DNA from 2 places in the Streptomyces sp. NPDC018947 genome. Region 2 is predicted to be linked to the other one. Evidence: riboswitches for the same ligand, from Rfam matches in the RefSeq annotation. Region 2 holds a riboswitch; the other holds the start of a gene.
What was found. Region 2 has a riboswitch for glycine ahead of gcvP (aminomethyl-transferring glycine dehydrogenase). Riboswitches for the same ligand answer to the same signal wherever they lie in the genome.

Region 1: it holds a riboswitch for glycine, as region 2 does, so the genes downstream of both, gcvT (glycine cleavage system aminomethyltransferase GcvT) here and gcvP (aminomethyl-transferring glycine dehydrogenase) in region 2, are expected to answer to the same signal.

Annotation. Positions count from the first base shown of each region.
Region 1 covers NZ_JBIRZD010000010.1:261,343-265,748, reverse strand. The annotation lists gene glyA (serine hydroxymethyltransferase) at 1-71, opposite strand, end outside; gene gcvH (glycine cleavage system protein GcvH) at 86-463, opposite strand; gene gcvT (glycine cleavage system aminomethyltransferase GcvT) at 577-1,695, opposite strand; glycine riboswitch at 1,856-1,950, opposite strand; gene ACH499_RS20900 (AAA family ATPase) at 2,130-2,795, shown strand; gene ACH499_RS20895 (enhanced serine sensitivity protein SseB) at 2,876-3,655, shown strand; gene ACH499_RS20890 (enhanced serine sensitivity protein SseB C-terminal domain-containing protein) at 3,733-4,406, shown strand, end outside.
Region 2 covers NZ_JBIRZD010000008.1:322,131-326,536, reverse strand. The annotation lists gene ACH499_RS18100 (DNA polymerase IV) at 1-583, shown strand, start outside; gene ACH499_RS18095 (PRC-barrel domain-containing protein) at 1,041-1,421, opposite strand; glycine riboswitch at 1,579-1,674, shown strand; gene gcvP (aminomethyl-transferring glycine dehydrogenase) at 1,850-4,406, shown strand, end outside.

The DNA of each region.
Region 1 (4,406 bases), on a different contig from region 2:
TGCAGCTCGGCGTCGACGGCGGCGGCGACGTCGGGGTCGAGCTCGTGCAGGGGCGTGTTCAGAAGCGACATGCGTCCGTGACTCCTCAGGCGCCGGCGAATGCGGAGTACTCGTCGGCGGAGAGCAGGTCGCCCGGCTCCTCGCTGACGCGCACCTTGAACAGCCAGCCGCCCTCGAAGGGCGCGGAGTTCACCAGGGACGGGTCGTTGACGACGTCGTCGTTGATCTCGGTGACCTCGCCGGAGACGGGGGAGTACAGGTCGGAGACCGACTTGGTCGACTCCAGTTCGCCGCAGGTCTCGCCCGCGGACACGGTGTCGCCGACCTCGGGGAGCTGGACGAAGACGACGTCACCGAGCGCGTTGGCCGCGTGCTCCGTGATGCCGACCGTCGAGACGCCGTCCTCGGCGGCCGACAGCCACTCGTGCTCCTTGCTGTAGCGAAGCTGCTGGGGGTTGCTCATGGCCTGAATTCTCCTGTACGCGGGACAGTGCTGATGACGGGGGGAGTGCGGAAACCGCTGATGGGCGGCGCGGGCGCGTGCGGGGGCACCGACGGGCCCCGCACGCCCAGTGTCTACTTCTGGCGCTTGTAGAACGGCAGTGCCACGACCTCGTACGGCTCGTGGGTGCCCCGGATGTCCACGCCGACGCCCGCGGTGCCCACGGCCGCGTGCGCCGCGTCGACGTACGCCATGGCGATCGGCTTGCCCAGCGTGGGGGAGGGGGCGCCGGAGGTGACCTCGCCGACCACCTCGCCGCCGGCCACGACCGCGTACCCGGCGCGCGGGACCCGGCGGCCCTCGGCGACCAGGCCGACCAGGACGCGGGGCGGGTTCGCCTCGGCCCGGGCGGCGGCCTGCTCGAGCGCCGCGCGCCCCACGAAGTCGCCCTCCTTCTCGAACTTCACCACCCGGCCGAGCCCGGCGTCGAAGGGCGTCAGGGCGGTCGTCAGCTCGTGCCCGTACAGCGGCATGCCCGCCTCCAGGCGGAGCGTGTCGCGGCAGGACAGGCCGCACGGGATCAGCCCGGCGCCCTCGCCCGCCTCGACCAGCGCCTGCCACAGCTCCACGGCGTGCTCCGGCTTCACGAACAGCTCGAAGCCGTCCTCGCCGGTGTAGCCGGTGCGCGCGATGAGCGCCGGGACGCCGGCCACCGTGCCGGGCAGGCCGGCGTAGTACTTCAGGCCGTCCAGGTCCGCGTCGGTGAGCGACGCGAGGATGCCCGGGGACTCGGGGCCCTGCACGGCGAGCAGCGCGTAGGCGTCGCGGTCGTCACGGACCTCGGCGTCGAAGCCCGCGGCCCGCTCGGTGAGCGCGTCCAGCACCACCTGGGCGTTGGAGGCGTTGGCGACCACCATGTACTCGGTCTCGCCCAGCCGGTAGACGATCAGGTCGTCCAGGATGCCGCCGTCCTCGCGGCAGATCATGGTGTAGCGGGCCCGGCCCGGCTTCACGCTGCCGATGTTGCCGACCAGCGCGAAGTCCAGCAGATCGGCCGCCTGCGGACCGGTGACGGCGATCTCGCCCATGTGGGAGAGGTCGAAGAGCCCGGCGCGGGTGCGCACCGCGTTGTGCTCGTCGCGCTCGGAGCCGTAGCGCAGGGGCATGTCCCAGCCGGCGAAGTCGGTCATCGTCGCGCCGAGCGCGCGATGCGTGGCATCCAGCGCGGTACGGCGGAGTTCGGTACTGCTCATCGGTCGGTCGTCTCCCAGGACAGGACGGCACGGGCGAGGTGGATCCTCCCCATCTGTCATCGGAACCTGAGAGGTTCGCCATGACCACCGGGACGCGGCGGTCAGGACTTGCACCTTGGGTGGGGCGGCCGTCGCACGGCGGCCCGCTTTTCAGATGTGCCTCGCCCGCGCGGTAACGGGGCCTGAGAGATTCAAGGGAGGGACTTGCTCCTTCGGCGCCCCGGCGACGGCCGGGGACTCTCCCGCGCGGATTCAAACGGCCGGTATGCAGTTGGCGCCGCCATCATTGCATGCCGGGCCCGTTCGTGGCAGACCGTGATCTGTAACCGGCTTGTGGCAGGGAGCGCACGAAAACGCGAGACCGCGCCATTACCTTCTCTTTACACTCGACGGGGACGGGAACTCGTGAACCGCCCCAGGGGAGGACGATCACGGTGAACAGGACCACGGCCTACGCCACGACCTCGGGAATCGCGCTGCCGAAGCGGGCCGCCACGGCCGGGGAGGCGTGTGCCGGTTCTCCCGCACCCGTCGTCCGCGACCTGCGCGACCGCTCCGGCCGCAGCCCCCACGCCCTGCTCTTCGGCCCCCGGGACCTGGTGGTGATCACCGGCCTGCCCGGCAGCGGCAAATCCACCCTCATGCGGCGCACCGTGCGCGGGCTGCGCGTCGACTCCCAGGACACCCGCGACCGCTGGGACCGCCGCATGCCGCGCTTCGTCCCGTACGCGCTCTACCGTCCCCTCGTCCGGCTCGCCCACTACGCCGGGCTGCGCCGCGCGCTGCGCAGCGGCGAGGGCGTCGTCGTGCACGACTGCGGCACCCAGGCCTGGGTGCGCGGCTGGCTGGCCCGCGAGGCCCGCCGCCGCGGCGGCACCCTGCACCTGCTGCTCCTCGACGTCGGCGTGGACGACGCCCTCGCCGGGCAGCGCGAGCGCGGCCGGGGCGTCTCGCGGTACGCCTTCCTGCGGCACCGCACGGCGACCGGCCGGCTGCTGGCCTCCGTGACCGAGGGCACCCTGCCCGCCGGCTGCGCCTCGGCGGTCCTGCTGGACCGGGCGGCGGCCGACGCGCTGCACCGCGTCGCCTTCACCGGCTGAGGTGACGGACCGTGGGCCCGCCGGTCCGAACGGGTTAGCCTTTTCAGCCACAGCAGCGGTACCAGGCAGGCGGTAGGCAGATGGACTTCCCAGCGGACTTCCCGGCGCAGGCGCATCCCCACCCGCACGGTGGATGGCCCGGCAACGAGCTGGAGGAGGTGCTGTCCGCGTCCCTCGGCGTGCCGGGCGCCGGCGGCCGGATCGTGGAGGTGCTCGGGCGCAGCTCCGTCTGGGTCCCGCTGCCCAACGGAGGCGGCCCGGACACCGGCCCCCTCGACCTGCCCACGGTGGAGATCGAGGGCCAGGCGTACGTGCCGGTGTTCAGCTCCGAGGAACAGCTCCGCCGCGTCGCCGGCCCCCACATGGCCTACACCGTCGCCCCCGCCGCGGAGTTCGCCCGCGGCCTGCCCCCGCAGGCCGGCATCGCCGTGAACCCGGACGGAGTGGTCGGCGTCCCGCTGCCGCCGGCCGCCGTGGCCGAGCTGTGCCGGGCGGGACGCACCCCGCTGGACGGGCCCGCGTCCGGCGGCCGCGTCCGGCTGTTCGAGCCGGACTGGCAGGACGACCCGGTGGACTTCCTGGCCGCGGCCTCCAAGGAGTTCGCCGCCACCGGCGTCGTGCGCACCGCCCGCCGCTGCCTCGCCTCCGTCGAGACCGCGGACCCGGTGATGTTCGTGGGCGTCGAGCTGGCCCACTGGGAGGGCGAGGCCCCCACCCTCCCGATGGACGCCCTGGGCCGCGCGCTCGGCGCGGTCCCCGTCGCGTGGCCGGTCAACCTGGTCCTGCTGGAAGCGGCCCAGGACCCGGTCTGCGACTGGATGAGGTCCCAGGTCCGGCCGTTCTACCAGCAGGACGTGTGACACCGGCCGGGGACAACTCCCGAAGCCACCTAAGCTGGTTCCCCGACAGGGGACGATTCTCGAAGGGTCGGTAAAAGGTGAGCGCGAGCGGTACCGCCGCGACCGGGCAGGTCGAGCACATGCTGCGCCAGGTGACGCCCGGGCGCTACGACGCCTACGAGGCTCTGCTCCGCGCGCTCGCCACCCCCGCCTCCGGCCAGGTCTGGATGCTGCTGTGGCACGGCCAGGCCGGCTCGCCCGACGCCCAGTACGGGAACATGGAGGTCGACGGCTACGGCTACGCGCCCTGCGTCACCTCCGCCCAGGAGCTGTCCGCCAGCGGCTGGAACCGCTCGTACGAGGTGGTCGACGGACTCGAAGTCGCCCGCGCCCTCTACCCGGACCACTACGGCCTCTGGCTCAACCCGCACGCCCCGGGCGGCGGCGTCGGCATCCCCTGGCTCGACCTGCGCCGCATCGCCTCCGGCCTGGACCGCCAGCCCGCCGGACCCCTGCGCCTGTCCGAACCGGCCATCGAGATCCCGCAGTTCTACGCCCTGCTCGCGCAGAACGCCCACCGCACCCCGGCGGTCCGCGCGCTGCGCCGCGCCTGGGTGCAGCCGGCCCTCGGCGCCCCGTACCTCGCCATCGGCCTGGACGTGTACGACACGTCGCCGCCGGCCGTGGACGCGGTCCGGGCGATGATGCAGCAGTCCGTCACCGCGGTGCCGGAGGGACTGCCGGTGTCGACGGTGGCGATGACCGACGCGCA
Region 2 (4,406 bases):
CACGGACGACCCGGCGGTGGTGCGCGAGGCGGCGGCCCGGCTGCTGGACTCGGTGGACACCACGGGCGGCGTACGTCTGCTCGGCGTGGGGGTCAGCGGGCTGGCCGACTACACGCAGGAGGACCTGTTCGCCCAGGCGGCGGGGGAAAGGGTGGAGGAGCTGGCCGAGGAGCCGGGCGACGATCCGGCCGAGGAGCACCCGCAGGAGCCCGCCGGGCGCCGCTGGCCCTCCGGTCACGACGTGCGGCACGGCGAGTACGGGCACGGGTGGGTGCAGGGCAGCGGGCTGGGGCGGGTCACCGTGCGGTTCGAGACGCCGTACTCCGAACCCGGCCGGGTGCGGACCTTCTCGGTCGACGACCCGGATCTGGCGCCCGCCGAGCCGCTGCCGCTGGTGCCTGCCGGATCTGCCGGGCCAGGTGTTTCCGGCGAGCCCGAGCCCGTGGTGGCTTCCGGGCTCTCCGTGCGTACCGGGCCGCGTGGATCCGGGGCGGCCGTGGGAGCGGTGGACGACGCCGGTCCGGAAGTGGCCTCTCCGGGGGCCTCGGGCGCCGAGCCGGGGGCACCGGGCGCGGCTCCCTGAGTCGTGGATGCCGGGGGCGGACACGGGCGCCGGGATGCGGGGGCGCCGGTGCGGGGCCGGCCGGGCTCGGGGCGGGAGCCGTTGTGGGTGGGGGTGCGGCCTGTCCAGGCGCGTGGCGGGAACCGTAGTGAGGGTCGGTCCGGGCTTGTGTCGGCCCTCGCGGGTGGCGGTGCCGACGCGGTCGGAGCTTGGGCCAGGAGCGGTCGCCGGTGCCGGTGCGGGAGCGGTCGGGGCTTGTGCGGTCGCGGGTGGTTCGCGGGGCTTGTGTCGGGTGCCAGGGGCGCGCTTGTGCCTGGAGCCGTCGCGGCGGGGGTGTTGGGGCCGCCGGGCGGGGCTTGTGCAGGGCGCCGTCGTGGTGGTGGTGCGGAGGGTGCGTGCCGGTGGGTGGAGGCGGGCCGCCGGGCGGGATGGTGCGCCCGGTGGCCGGTGTGCCGCCGGTGGGGCGAGCGCGGGGGGCTCAGGCCTCCTCGGCGTTGCCCTTGCCCGCCAGATCGCCGAAGTCGTGGTCCGGCGGTGGGGAGGAGGGGGCCACGTCGAGGCCGTAGTGGTGGTAGAGCTGGAGTTCCTGCTCCGGGGAGAGGTGCCGGCCGACGCCGAAGTCCGGGGCCTCCTTGATCAGGGACCGTTCGAAGGGCACGCGCAGGGCGCCGTCGACCAGTTCGCTGGGCTCCAGGGGGACGAAGGCGTCCCTGCTGAAGAGGCCGGTGCGGATGGCCGCCCACTCGGGGACGCCGGTGGCGTCGTCGAGGTAGACCTCGTCGACGGTGCCGATCCTCGTGCCGTTGCGGTCGAACGCCTTGCGGCCTATCAGGTTGCGCGGATCGATGTCGGTACGCACGGGCCCTCCACTTGGTCGCACTCGGGTCGCAAACCATCCGGCGAATCATCCGTCAGTACTACAAAAAGGCACATTGAGGCGGGCGGCCACTCGAAGAGGCGGTGAGCCACTCGAAGGTCTGTGCGTCCGCCTCGCTGGTACGCTGGCAAACGGCTGCTGACCCCGTGCGGGAGAGTTCTCCGGACATCACCGGAGGCGCCGAAGGAGCAAATCCTCCCCGGAATCTCTCAGGCACACGTACCGCACGGACGAGGTCACTCTGGAAAGCAGGGCGGGTGTCGACGGCTTCCGCTCTCACCGACGGTGAAAGCCGGGGGGCCTCGCGCCGCCCGGTGAAGCTCTCAGGTCGAGATGACAGAGGGGGAGGCCGTCCGGGCACCCGCGCCGTGGTGCCCCTCGCAGGTCGCGTCAGACCAGGAGGCCTCCGCATGACCGCCCATCGCATTCCGCTCTCCGAGCTGGAACAGGCAGCACCCTTCGAGCAGCGCCACATCGGCCCCGACCACGAGGCCCGGGCCAAGATGCTCGCCCAGGTCGGCTACGGCTCGCTCGACGAGCTGACGGCCGCAGCGGTGCCGGATGTGATCAAGAACGCCGACGCGCTGGACCTGCCCGGCGCCCGTTCCGAGGCCGAGGTGCTGGCCGAGCTGCGCTCGCTGGCCGACCGCAACCAGGTCCTCGACTCCATGATCGGCCTCGGCTACTACGGCACCTTCACCCCGCCGGTGATCCTGCGCAACGTCATGGAGAACCCGGCCTGGTACACCGCGTACACGCCCTACCAGCCGGAGATCTCGCAGGGCCGCCTGGAAGCCCTGCTGAACTTCCAGACCATGGTGGCCGAGCTGACGGGCCTGCCGACCTCCGGTGCCTCGCTGCTCGACGAGGGCACCGCCGCCGCCGAGGCGATGGCCCTGTCGCGGCGCATGGGCAAGAACAAGAAGGGCCTGTTCCTGGTCGACGCGGACGCGCTGCCGCAGACCATCGCCGTGATCCAGACCCGCGCCGAGCCGACCGGCGTCGAGGTCGTCGTCGCCGACCTGAGCGACGGCATCCCGGCCGGGATCGCCGAGCGCGAGATCAACGGCGTGCTGATCCAGTACCCGGGCGCCTCCGGTGCCGTCCGCGACATCAAGCCGGTCGTCGACCGGGCGCACGAGCTCGGCGCGCTCGTCACCGTCGCCGCCGACCTGCTCGCCCTCACCCTGCTGAAGTCGCCCGGCGAGCTGGGTGCCGACATCGCCGTGGGCACCACCCAGCGCTTCGGGGTGCCGATGGGCTTCGGCGGGCCGCACGCCGGCTACATGGCCGTCCACGAGAAGTTCGCGCGCAGCCTGCCCGGCCGCCTGGTCGGCGTGTCCGTGGACGCCGACGGCAACAAGGCCTACCGCCTCGCCCTGCAGACCCGCGAGCAGCACATCCGCCGTGAGAAGGCCACCAGCAACATCTGCACCGCCCAGGTGCTGCTCGCCGTCATGGCTGGCATGTACGCCGTCTACCACGGGCCGGACGGGCTGCGGGCCATCGCGCGCCGCACCCACCGCTACGCCTCCGTCACCGCCGCGGGCCTCGCCGCCGGCGGCGTCGAGATCGTGCACGGCGCCTACTTCGACACCGTGACCGCACGGGTGCCGGGCCGGGCCGAGGCGATCGTCCAGGCCGCCCGCGAGAACGGCATCAACCTGCGGCTCGTCGACGCCGACCACGTCTCCTTCGCCTGCGACGAGACCACCACGCGCGCCCAGGTCGGCGGCGTGTGGAACGCGTTCGGCGTCGAGGGCGACGTCGAGGCGCTGGACGCGAGCGCCGGGGACGTGCTGCCCGAGGCGCTGCTGCGCACCGACGACTTCCTCGCCCACCCCGTCTTCCACCAGCACCGTTCCGAGACCGCGATGCTGCGCTACCTGCGCCGCCTCTCCGACCGGGACTACGCGCTGGACCGCGGCATGATCCCGCTGGGCTCCTGCACCATGAAGCTCAACGCGACCACCGAGATGGAGCCGGTCACCTGGCCCGAGTTCGGCGCGCTGCACCCCTTCGCGCCGGCCGAGCAGGCGCAGGGCTACCTGACCCTCATCCGCGAGCTGGAGGAGCGGCTCGCCGAGGTCACCGGGTACGACAAGGTCTCGCTGCAGCCCAACGCCGGGTCGCAGGGCGAGTTCGCCGGTCTGCTCGCCGTCCGCGGCTACCACCGCGCCAACGGCGACGACCAGCGCACGGTCTGCCTCATCCCGTCCTCCGCGCACGGCACCAACGCCGCCAGCGCGGTCATGGCGGGCATGAAGGTCGTCGTCGTCAAGACCGCCGAGGACGGCGAGATCGACGTCGAGGACCTGCGCGCCAAGATCGACAAGCACCGCGACGAGCTGGCCGTGCTGATGATCACGTACCCCTCCACGCACGGTGTGTTCGAGGAGCACGTCGCCGACATCTGCGCCCGGGTGCACGACGCCGGCGGCCAGGTCTACGTGGACGGCGCCAACCTCAACGCCCTGGTGGGGCTCGCCAAGCCGGGTCACTTCGGCGGCGACGTCTCCCACCTGAACCTGCACAAGACCTTCTGCATCCCGCACGGCGGCGGCGGCCCCGGCGTCGGCCCCGTGGCCGTACGGTCGCACCTGGCCCCGTACCTGCCCAACCACCCGCTGCAGCCCGCGGCCGGCCCGCAGACGGGCGTCGGCCCGATCTCGGCGGCGCCGTGGGGCTCGGCCGGCATCCTGCCGATCTCCTGGTCGTACGTGCGGCTGATGGGTGGCGAGGGGCTCAAGCGCGCCACGCAGGTGGCCGTGCTGTCCGCCAACTACATCGCCAAGCGCCTCGAGCCGCACTACCCGGTGCTCTACACCGGCCCCGCCGGACTGGTCGCGCACGAGTGCATCATCGACCTGCGCCCGCTGACCAAGGCGACCGGCGTGAGCGTGGACGACGTCGCCAAGCGGCTGATCGACTACGGCTTCCACGCGCCGACGATGTCCTTCCCGGTGG